DNA from 2 places in the Cellvibrio sp. KY-YJ-3 genome. Region 2 is predicted to be linked to the other one. Evidence: predicted binding sites of a transcription regulator. Region 2 holds the regulator's gene; the other holds the start of a gene.
The links. Region 2 encodes sigma-54, which starts transcription at its own class of promoters, with help from an activator protein. Its sites were predicted from a motif close to TGGCACANNNNTTGCNNT; they were not measured.

Region 1 (5,921 bases), 1.1 Mb from region 2:
GGGTGGTTCCAACACGGCAGGCAGTGGTGTAACCATTCAAAATATTCGCCAGCAATTTACCCAAGGCAATTTAAAATTCACCCAAAATGAATTGGATTTATCAGTAAATGGCGAAGGTTTTTTTGTCGTTGAAAAAAATGGTGAGCGTCTCTACACCCGCGCGGGTACTTTTGGTTTGGATAAAGACGGTTATATCGTTAACGGTACCGGTTCGCTATTGCAAGGTTTTGCTGCCGATGCAGATGGCAATGTGAGCGGCGTACTGGGCGACTTGCGGGTTGATGTGAGTTCACAGGCTCCGCGTCAAACCACTGGTGTGAACGCCTCTTTTAATTTGGATGCCAATGAAACCGTATTGGAAACAACTGGCCAGCGTTTTGCCACCAATGGCACCGGGGTCAATGAAGCCCAGACTGGCGCTAAAACTGCGACCACAACCGTGTTGAATTTGGGCGCAATTGCAACGCCGATTACTTTTTCGGGAACCAATACTACTGCATTTACTATTTCCCGCACCGACCCAATTACATTGGCGACTGACGATGTGGATTTGGTATTGAATTCCGGTTCTGCGTCGTCACCTGCGGCTTTAGCTAACTTGATCAACTCGGCAAACTTTGATTCCGCAAACCCTGTGAATGTGGAAGCATTTGCTGACCCTGTTACCGGTCAAATTGGTTTTCGCGACCTCGCAACTGGCGTTGCCTCTACCGTTGCTGTGACTATTGATGCGGCCAACTCCGATGCAAACGCATTAACGACGGCTATCAATGGCGTGAGCACGGCGGCCGGTACTCCGCACCCGACTGCACATACTGCTGGTATTCCCGAAGTTACCAACAACTATGGCTCTCATACTTTGGTAATTCGTGGTCCTAACGGTACAGATGTCACTTACATCAGCGAATACGGTGCCAGTGCCGATGAAACCGCTTCTGAGTTGAATTCACTTGCCGGTGTATCGGCAACAGCAAGTACCGAAGCGACACTCTTGGCCTCGACCTTCAGCAACAATGGCTCCTTCCGTATTAATGGTGTGAATTTGACCTCCACCGGTTTACCGGATATGACTGCGCTGCGTGATGAAATTAATGCCCTTAGTTCGTCAACGCTTTTTGGTATCAGTGCGAGCATTGATGATGCCGGTAATTTGCTGGTTGAGTCGGCCACGGGTCGGGATCTTGAATTTACGTTTGATACCGCTGGCGGCAATGCTGAAATCCAGGGCAGCCAAGGTATACCGCAAGTCGTTAACGATGCGGTCAATGGGGTGAAAATTGGCGGGGAGGTCACCATCACCTTGCAAGAAGGTTACTCCATTGTTAGCAGTGAGCCGACTGTGCCAGTGTTTGGTGGCAGCTTGTTTGGTTCAACCAATGTGCCTAACTTTTTCACCGATATACCGATTAATGCTTTTAATCCGATCGATCAAAAAACCTTTAACCATGCAACAAATACTGTGGTTTACGACAGCTTGGGTAATTCGCATGTGATGCGTCAGTATTTTGTAAAAGAACCCTATGATCCTGCTGACCCCACTACATCACCCAACCACTGGACTATGTATGTACAAATTGATGGCCAGAACGTAGGTGACCCCGATCCAACTTTACCGTCACCACAGAATACCCAGCCAACTATGGCGTCGTTTAACATTCATTTCACTCCGGACGGTAATATCGACCCGTTCAGAACCGATGCAATGCTTATCTCCAACTGGACTCCAATTGGGGAGGATGGCCAACCACTTGGTGGTCTTGGGCCTTTGAACGTATTGCAAGGCGGAACTATCCCAGTGGCTGAGCCGCCAGCAAGCTCGAATTTTCAAATCGATTTGTCAGGCTCGACTCAATTTGGCAGCGTATTTGCGGTGGAGGAATTGGATCAAAACGGTTACGCCACTGGTCGTTTGGCGGGGCTGGATATCAGCAATACCGGGATTGTGTTCGCGCGCTTCACTAACGGTGAAGCCCAGGTCTTGGGGCAGGTTGCACTGGCGAACTTCAGTAGCGTAGAGGGCTTGAAGCCAGTGGGTGACACCATGTGGGCACAAACCTTTGAAACTGGTGAGGCGATTATTGGTGCGCCGGGTTCTGCGCAGTTGGGGAATATCACCGCTGGTGCAGTGGAGGAATCCAACGTGGACTTGTCAGAGCAATTGGTGAATTTGATTATCGCCCAGCGTAACTATCAGGCGAACGCAAAAACCATTGAAACGGCCAATGCGACCACCCAAACCATTATCAACCTGAGATAACCCTAACCCTTTACAATCAGCCACACCCCGGCGGCAAAGAGCGGAAGTTCTTTGCCGCTTCTTTTGTGGCAAGTTTTTTTTCCGCTGTTTTACAGCTCCGTATTTCTGTGTTTTTCCCTTTCATATCAAAGGCTTGCTAAGTATCACCAACTTGGCACCGCTCTTGCAAAACTCCTGATAACAACAAAACCGCCAAAAAACCAACGTTTGGTTTTTGGCCGTGAATTCAGGAGTAACCTGTGGACAGAGCCCTTTTTATCGCCATGACTGGTGCCAAGCACAACATGCTGGCCCAGGCTAATCGCGCCAATAATCTGGCAAACGTCAGCACCACCGGTTTTCGTGCGGATTTCGAACAGTCGCGCAGTATGGGTGTGTATTACGGTGATGGTCATCCCACGCGCGCCTATGCCATGACGGAATCCCCCCGTGCGGATTTCACCTCTGGCCCCATGATCGAAACCAATAACCCACTGGATGCCGCGATTCAAGGCGATGGTTTTTTTGCCGTGCAGGCCCCCGATGGTACCGAAGCCTATACCCGCGCCGGTAATTTTGCGGTGGACGCAGCGGGCGTATTGCGCACCGCAAATGGTTTGACGGTATTGGGCGATGGGGGCCCCATCAATATTCCTGAAAATGAAAAAGTACAAATAGGCGCAGATGGCACGATTTCGATTGTTGGCCAAGGGCAAGGCCCGGAAGCCATGGTGGAAGTAGGGCGCATTCGTTTGGTGAATCCCGATATTCAACAACTGGAAAAAGGCGATGACGGTTTGTTTCGTCAGCGCGATGGTTTAAATGCTTTACCTGCGGCAGAAGTGACGCTGCGCAGCGGCATGCTCGAAGGCAGTAACGTCAATGCAATTGATGAATTCACCCAAATCATGAGCTTGGCGCGCCAGTACGAAATGCAAGTGAAATTAATGAAAACCGCCGATGAAAACTCGGCCGCGTCCACCCAACTGTTACAGATGTCCTAATTGTTTTTAGGTCGACATAGTAAGCGCGCTGTTATTTATTTTGCTGCGCTTCAAATGAGGAAAAGATTATGCACGCCGCCCTCTATGTAAGTAAAACTGGTTTGTCAGCACAAGATCGCCAGTTAACTACCATCTCCAACAACCTTGCTAATACCAGCACCATTGGTTTTAAACGTGATCGCGCCGTATTTGAAGATCTGCTGTATCAAAACCAACGCCAACCCGGCGCACAGCAAACTCAGGAAACGGAACTGCCATCGGGTTTGCAGTTGGGGGCGGGGGTGCGTGTCGTCGCCACACAAAAAGAATTTACCCAGGGTACCTTGCAAGTGACAGAGCAGTCGCTCGATGTTGCGATTGATGGTCACGGATTTTTACAGGTGTTACAACCTGACGGCACTATTGCTTATACCCGCAATGGCCAACTGCAAATTAATGGCGAAGGCCAATTAGTAAATGCCGACGGTTATTTATTAGAGCCCGCCATTATTGTGCCTGAGGGCGCTACCAAAATTACAATCGGCACGACCGGTACAGTAAATGCCTACACGCCCGGTGAGGTGGAGCCACAACAATTGGGCGACATTACCTTGGTGGATTTTATTAACCACTCCGGCTTGCAACCAATTGGCGGCAATTTATTTGTTGAGACTGTGGCCAGTGGTGCACCCGTGCAGGGAACGCCGGGTGAAAACGGTTTGGGTGTACTTAAACAAGGCATGTTGGAAAATTCCAACGTGGATATTGTGGAAGAAATGGTCAACATGATTACCACCCAGCGCGCCTATGAAATGAATTCAAAAGTCGTCTCTACCGCTGATCAAATGTTGCAATACATTACGCAAAATCTTTGATGAGTAATTAATCATGGCTGCGCAAATAAACAAGTCATATCGCTCACTCAAACTGGTGTTGGCCGCCAGCACAGTATTGACATTGACCGGATGCTTCACTAACAAAAAACCTATGCCGGATGATCCGGCCTATGCGCCTACTATTGCCGCGAATATGCCGGTGCCCCAGCGCACGGAAGGCTCGCTCTATCAAGATGCTTATGGCCTGAATTTGTTTGATGATCGCAAAGCGCATTTTGTGGGTGACGTAATTACGGTAACGCTGAGCGAACGAACTGTTTCGCGTAAATCTTCCGGTGTAAATACCAGTAAAAATAGTGGTGTAGATTTTAATGCCGGTCCGCTTCTGGGGGTAAACCCAACCATTAAGGGGAATGAGTTAACAACCAACCTTGAACAGGGCAGAACATTTGATGGCAGTGCCGATGCAGATCAGAGCAATAGTTTACAAGGCAATATCACCGTGACAGTTGCAGAAATATTACCCAACGGCAATTTAATTGTGCGCGGCGAAAAATGGATAACGCTTAATCGTGGCGACGAATTTATTCGCATTAGCGGCATAGTGCGCCCCGATGATATAGCGCCGGATAACACCGTGTTATCAACCCGCCTGGCCAATGCAAAAATTTCATACAGTGGCACCGGCGCACTGGCAAGCACGCAATCTATGGGGTGGTTATCGCGTTTTTTTAACAGCGAGTTATGGCCATTGTAATTTCTGCCCCTTACCAGCAGGGCTTATGTAATCCAGTTTTATCGAGGTATTTTTATGCCCAGTTTTTTTGTTTCCAGCATCAAAAAAATTCCGCAGTATTTGGGATTTTCGGCGCTGACGTTGATGTTAGTGTTTAGTGCATCCAGCTATGCCGAACGAATTAAAGATATCGCCAGTGTTGCCGGTGTGCGCGCTAACCAATTAGTCGGTTATGGCTTGGTGGTTGGTTTGGATGGCACGGGGGATCAAACAACACAATCACCTTTTACTACCCAATCCTTCAATAGCATGCTGAAGCAATTTGGTATTACCGTGCCTGAAGGCGCGCGTATGCAAATGAAAAATGTTGCTGCGGTGATGATCCAGGCGGAATTACCTGCGTTTGCAAAACCAGGTCAAACAATTGACGTTACAGTTTCCTCTATCAGTAACGCAAAAAGTTTGCGTGGCGGTAGTTTATTAATGACTCCATTAAAAGGGTTGGATGGAAAAGTTTACGCCATTGCACAGGGTAATTTGGTGGTTGGTGGTTTGAGTGCATCAGGTAATGACGGCTCAAAAATTACCGTGAACGTTCCCAGTGCCGGGCGTATTCCCAGTGGGGGAATGGTGGAGCGTATGGTGGAAACTAATTTTGCCGGCGGTCAACCAATTGTATTTAATTTGCATCGAGCCGATTTCACCACCGCCAATGCGTTGGCAAAAAGTATTAATGACATGTTGGGGCCAGATGTAGCACGCCCGCTCGATGCGGTGTCAATTATGGTGAATTCACCCGTGAATCCGGCGCAGCGTGTCGATTTTATTGCGATGCTGGAAAATTTAAACGTCACCATGGGCGAAGAAGTAGCGAAGGTGATTATTAATTCGCGCACCGGCACTATTGTGGTTGGCAAAAATGTCCGTGTATCGCCTGTTGCGGTTACTCACGGCAGCCTCACTGTGTCTATTGCGGAAAGTTTAACCGTGAGCCAACCCAATGCCTTGGCCGGTGGAACTACTGTAGTTGTTCCTAGCAGCAATGTGCAGGCTGATGAAGAAACAAACCCCATGTTCAAGTTCGCGCCAGGCGCCAACCTGGATGACATAGTGCGGTCAGTCAACAATGT
Region 2 (5,921 bases):
AATACTGGCGAGCTGCTTTTCGTTCATATCAATGAGACTTTCACCCAGCGCTTGCAGTGCATGCATATCGCGTTTCACTTGCGATTTGCTGAGGATGTAGTCATCGGGATTGATGTCGTCGTAGTTATAAACCATAAAAATATCTGTATTGATCGGGTGAGTAGCGGCTGGTGTGCAGATTTATCTGCCAATCGATTGCCGATAACAAGGGAAACGGTGTAAAAGGTCGCGCAGCTTAGTGCACTCAAGCGGTAGTAACAACCGCTTTAGATTAACAATAGAGTATTTATTCGCCTTCTTCAAAGCGATCAGCAATGAGTGCACGGATGGCAGTCATTGCCGCCTCGGCATCATCACCTTCTGTGCTCACTTCCAGGCGGCTGCCACAGCTGGCGGCAAGAAGCATTAATGACATAACACTTTTGGCATCGGCCCATACGCCGTCACTCACCCGCGCTTGCACATTAGCCTGAAACTGGTTGGCTAAGGTGGCAAGTTTCGCGGCAGCGCGTGCATGCAGTCCGCGTTTATTAATGATGTCGAGAGTTTCAATTGCCATGATTTAATGTTTTTTGTGTTTATTGATATCGCGATGTCGAACCTGAACATCACTAAAACTCTGGTCAAAATAGCGTTGTAGCTTTTCTGCCAGGTAAACAGACCTATGCTGGCCACCCGTACATCCCACTGCAATGGTGATGTAACTACGATTGTTCGCCTGATAGCGCGGCAGCCAGCGTGCCAAATAGTGCTCGATGTCGTCGTACATCTCTTTGACGGTAATCTGTTCCTCCAAAAATTCGATTACATCCTGATCTTTGCCAGTAAGCGGGCGCAGGTTAGGTTTCCAGTGGGGGTTGGGAAGGCAACGTGCGTCAAATACCAGATCGGCGTTTACCGGAATACCATGTTTGAAGCCAAAGGATTCAAACAAAATCGCCATCGTCGATTCGCTGCGGCCTACAACACGTTCTTTTACCAAGTCGCGCAATTCGTGCAAATTTAAATGACTGGTATCTATGACCTGATCGGCACAATCGCGAATAGGTTCAAGCAGCTGCTGCTCTGCGGCGATGGATTCCTCAAGGCTGGTGTGTTTATCCGACAGCGGATGCTTGCGCCTGGTTTCGCTAAAACGTTGGATAAGTACGGCAGGTTGAGAATCCAGAAACAGGGTTTGAAATGGCAGGTGCGCTTCTTTCAGTGTACTTATCATCTGCGGGAATATATTCAGATCCTGCCAGGCGTTGCGCACATCAATGCCGATTGCAAAACGCTGTTGGTCATCTTTATGAATTTGTATTTGTGCAACCAGCGCGGGTAGCAGGCTGACTGGTAGATTGTCGATGCAGTTAAAGCCTACATCTTCAAGGACATGCAGGGCGGTACTTTTTCCTGAGCCTGAAAGCCCGCTTACAATCACGAGGTGCATGGTATTGACCTGCTAAGGCGCTATAGCGACCTGATAAAGTGCGGCATCGCTATCGGCAGCACGCAAACGCTGGCGATAGTCAGCATTATTCAGCGCCCCAGCCAGAGCGGCCAGTGTTTGTAGATGCTCATCATGAGCATCTTCGGGCACTAACATGGCGAAGAGAATGTCCACAGGCTGGGAATCTATGGCATCAAAGTCAATCGGGTCAGCCAATGTCAGGAGTGCACCGATCGTGCCGCTGCAGTTTTCAACCCTGCAATGCGGAATGGCAATGCCGTGTCCTATACCGGTTGAGCCAAGTCGCTCGCGACCAATCAAACGGCGAAATAACTCATCGGCATCAATGCCAGGAACATCCTGTGCGATGGCGTTGGCCAGTAGTTCCAGAGCACGTTTTTTGCTGCCGCCTTCAACGGCACACAAGGTTCGGCCGGGGCTAATAAGATTTTGAATTTGCATGGTAGGAGGTGATTACCAGGAATCTCTCAATTGTTGAGGCAGTGAGCGGAGATGATCTCGCTGCCTCCAGGGTGGGTTAGCGATGACTACGCATCTTTTCTTTGTGCTTGATTAATTGGCGGTCCAGCTTATCGGCCAATGAATCAATTGCTGCGTACAGATCTTCGTGAGTGGCATCCGCAAACAAATCTTTGCCGCTGACATGGATGGTTGCTTCTGCTTTTTGAATCAACTTATCGACGGAGAGGATGACGTGAGTACTGGTAATGCGATCGTGGTGGTGGCTCAGGCGCTCAATTTTGCTGCTGACATAGTCTTTCAGCGAATCGGTAACTTCCAAATGATGACCACTGATATTTATTTGCATAGATACTTCCTCTCGATAGAAACAAAATGGTTGTGATCAGCACAACCTAACAGCTCGTCCGTGATTTTCTTCCGAATTTCGTATTTATAACCGGTTAATGATAATTAAATGGTTTTCCGCTCATTAGAGGGTGGAATATTCAGCGACTCGCGATATTTTGCAATGGTACGACGCGCTACCTGAATTCCCTGTTCCGCGAGCAGGTCGGTGATTTTGCTATCGCTCAACGGTTTTTTGGGGTTTTCCGCACTCACCAACTTTTTAATAATTGCGCGAATCGCTGTTGAAGAGCACTCGCCGCCGCTATCGGTACTAACATGGCTGGAGAAAAAGTATTTCAGTTCGAAGATACCCTGCGGTGTGTGCATATATTTCTGGGTGGTTACCCGCGAAATAGTGGATTCATGCATCTCAACAATTTCAGCGATATCGTGCAGCACCAGCGGCTTCATGGCTTCGGGGCCGTAATCGAGAAACCCGCGTTGTTTTTCCACAATACAACTGGCTACTTTAAGCAGAGTCTCATTGCGGCTCTGTAAACTTTTCAGGAACCAGCGGGCTTCTTGCAAATTATCCTTGAGAAATGTGTTGTCGCTGCTCGAGTCCGCGCGCTTTACCATGGAGGCATAATTGGAATTGATACGCAGGCGCGGTGCAATTTCCGGGTTTAATTCAACAATCCAGCGGCCATCGCGCTTTTCAACGAACACATCCGGTACTACATATTCCGTGTCACCACTGGCAATAATATCGCCTGGGCGAGGGTTTAGGCTTTGGATCAGGGTGATGGCCTGGCTCAACTCGGCCTCTTTCAGTTTGGTGCGGCGCATTAACTGACGGTAGTCGCGACTACCCAATATAGGCAAGTAAAGTTTGGCGATTAATTTTGCCGAATCCAAAAAGGGTGTTTTGGGGTCAAACTGTTGTAACTGCACCAATAAACATTCAGATAAGTTTTGGCTGCACACACCGCAGGGATCAAACTGCTGCAGCCGGTGTTGAACTGCAACAACTTCATCCAGTTCCAGCTCTTCAAAATCGCCACGCATTCCTTCGAATATTTCTTCGATGGTAATAGACAGCATGCCGCTGGGTTCAACCGCGTCGATAATTGCCATCGCTAACACCCGGTCGCGATCTGACATGGGCGTTAAATTGAGTTGCCACATCAAATGATCATAGAGTGAGTCGGTAACAGCGCGACGACTTTCAAAATCATTGTCTTCATTATCGTAGTTGCTGGAGCTGCCGGTTGATGAGGTTTGGTAAACATCGTCCCAGCTGGTATCTACCGGTAAATCGCTGGGAATCGAGTCGCTCCAGTCACCGCTGTCGGCGCTGAAACTATCGCCTTCACCATAGACATCGCTATCACCAAAGGATTCCCCATCGCTAAAGCTTTCGCCCTCGCCAAAACTTTCAGATTCGCCGTAGCCAGGTTCGTTGAAGTTATCAGCGGTTGATGACGAGAAATTGTCGCTGGCACTGAAGTCGGCGCTATTGTCGGTGCCGGATTCTGCAGCAATTTCCTGTTGGCGGGTGTAATCAATCTTATCGTCCGCACTGCCTTCATAATCGCTGCTGGTAGTTGCTGAGTCAAAACCTTCCTCAACTTCCAGCATGGGATTGGATTCGAGTGCCTCCTGGATTTCCTGTTGAAGATCCAGCGTGGAGAGCTGCAAAAGACGTATCGCCTGTTGCAGTTGGGGAGTCATTGTCAGCTGTTGGCCGAGTTTAAGCTGGAGAGATTGTTTCATTGTTGTAGCAACAAACCCTTATTTAACGCGGGATGGAAAACATCTGTTAGGTGGAGTTTAGTCAGGGTTTGCGCTTCAAGCAACATACTTAAGCAAGCTTTATGCCTAGTAGCCAAATAATATTACTTGTCAAGTTGTTTGTCGGGTGGTTAAGGCGTTTGTTGAACTCACAGGCGAAAGTGTTCGCCCAGATAGACTTCGCGGACTTTGCTGTTACTCAACACTGTATCGGCATCACCTTCGGCAATAATGTGCCCTTCGCTTACGATATAGGCCGTCTCGCAGATGTCCAAGGTCTCGCGTACATTGTGGTCGGTAATAAGAACGCCAATCCCGCGATCTTTGAGGTGACGGACTATTTCTTTGATGTCGTTAACCGAAATCGGGTCAACACCCGCAAAGGGTTCATCGAGCAGGATAAATTTAGGGTCTGTCGCCAGTGCGCGGGCGATTTCTACCCGGCGCCGCTCACCACCTGAGAGTGCCATGCCAAGGCTGTCGCGAATATGGGTGATGTGAAATTCGTTCAGCAGTGCTTCCAGTTTTTCTGCGCGTGCTTCCCGATCCAGGTCTTTGCGAGTCTCAAGGATCGCCATAATGTTATCGGCGACGGTAAGTTTGCGGAAAATGGATGCTTCTTGTGGCAAATAACCAATACCGGCACGTGCGCGTCCATGAATTGGCAGTTGGGTGATATCGCGATCATCAATTAATACGCTGCCATTATCTGCCGGTACTAAACCGGCGATCATATAAAAACAGGTGGTTTTTCCGGCGCCATTAGGGCCCAGGAGCCCAACAATATGGCCGCTCTCTACTGTGATAGAGACATCGATAACCACTTTACGTTTTTTGTAGCTCTTGGCGAGGTGTCGCGCGTGCAAACTAGGCATAGGAATCAGTTGCTATTGGCTGTGGATGAGGGGGCCTGTAGGTCTTCTGGTTTCGCGGATTTAGGGGGAATGACTATCTCTATTCGTTGTCCTTCGCCAGTGTTGTTGCCTTCTGCCTTCATCACTTCTTTGACCAGATCGTAATCGATATGTGGGCCACTCATGACGGCACCATTTTGCTCAACGGAAGCATCTTCAATGAGTAGTAAATGCTCGTTGTTGGGGGTGTAGGTAATTTGTTTGGCGGATGCGGTGACTACCCCTTGTTCTGCTTCCGGCTGTTGCTGGAATTTCGCAGGGCTGCCAGTGGCGATCATTTTTTCCACGCCACCTTCATTGTTGGTGTGGATGATGATTGAGTCGGCATTGATAATGAGTGAGCCTTGGCGGATCTCAACCGAGCCTGTGTAAGTTGCCACCCCGTTTTTTTGATCAACGGTCAGGTTGTCAGCGGAGCCGCGGATAGTTTCATTTTTGTCGCTTGGTAACGCCCAAGCTGTCACCGAACAGCATAAGCCCGCGAGCAGGGGAAGTATTTTAAGCAGTGATTTAGCGCGGTTCATAAGCGGCCTTAACTTGGGACTTTAACTGAAGCTGACTATTGGCGAAGTCTGCTTCCATGCCTTGGGCCGACATCTGGCCTTTTGCGCTGCGCATCTTAACAGCTTTGTCGGTGCGCGCGAATTGTGTCTTTGGGAATAGGTCCAGTAGGCTGGTGGTGATACGTACAACACCATTGGAGTTGGTTTGCTGTTGAATCACGACATCATCCTGCAGCCTGATGAATTCACCATTGAGTTGGCTTTTGCCTTCGCGCGCATTAACTAGCCAGGGCGCAGTAGCGTCTTTGTCGTAAAAAGCCATGGAGGGTTGTTCAAAGAATGTGTAATCGCGCTCCGAAGGGCCGTCTGCGCTGATTTGATAATGGGTTACTTGTGGTGTCGTTAGTTGATAGCGAAGTGTTCCCTCTGGACTGTATTCGCGTGTCTCCACGGATTTCATGTAGTACT

Region 1: flgF (flagellar basal-body rod protein FlgF) is a predicted target of sigma-54. The motif match lies at 2,410-2,427, and genes of this name have one in related genera.

Annotation. Positions count from the first base shown of each region.
Region 1 is NZ_CP031727.1:3,054,973-3,060,893, forward strand. Features, by position in the region: gene D0B88_RS12915 (flagellar hook-basal body complex protein) at 1-2,257, shown strand, start outside; gene flgF (flagellar basal-body rod protein FlgF) at 2,497-3,240, shown strand; gene flgG (flagellar basal-body rod protein FlgG) at 3,309-4,094, shown strand; gene flgH (flagellar basal body L-ring protein FlgH) at 4,108-4,812, shown strand; gene D0B88_RS12935 (flagellar basal body P-ring protein FlgI) at 4,936-5,921, shown strand, end outside.
Region 2 is NZ_CP031727.1:4,123,264-4,129,184, reverse strand. Features, by position in the region: gene yjgA (ribosome biogenesis factor YjgA) at 1-135, opposite strand, end outside; gene D0B88_RS17525 (HPr family phosphocarrier protein) at 287-559, opposite strand; gene rapZ (RNase adapter RapZ) at 563-1,432, opposite strand; gene ptsN (PTS IIA-like nitrogen regulatory protein PtsN) at 1,445-1,894, opposite strand; gene hpf (ribosome hibernation-promoting factor, HPF/YfiA family) at 1,971-2,261, opposite strand; gene D0B88_RS17505 (RNA polymerase factor sigma-54) at 2,366-4,018, opposite strand; gene lptB (LPS export ABC transporter ATP-binding protein) at 4,186-4,911, opposite strand; gene lptA (lipopolysaccharide transport periplasmic protein LptA) at 4,917-5,474, opposite strand; gene lptC (LPS export ABC transporter periplasmic protein LptC) at 5,461-5,921, opposite strand, start outside.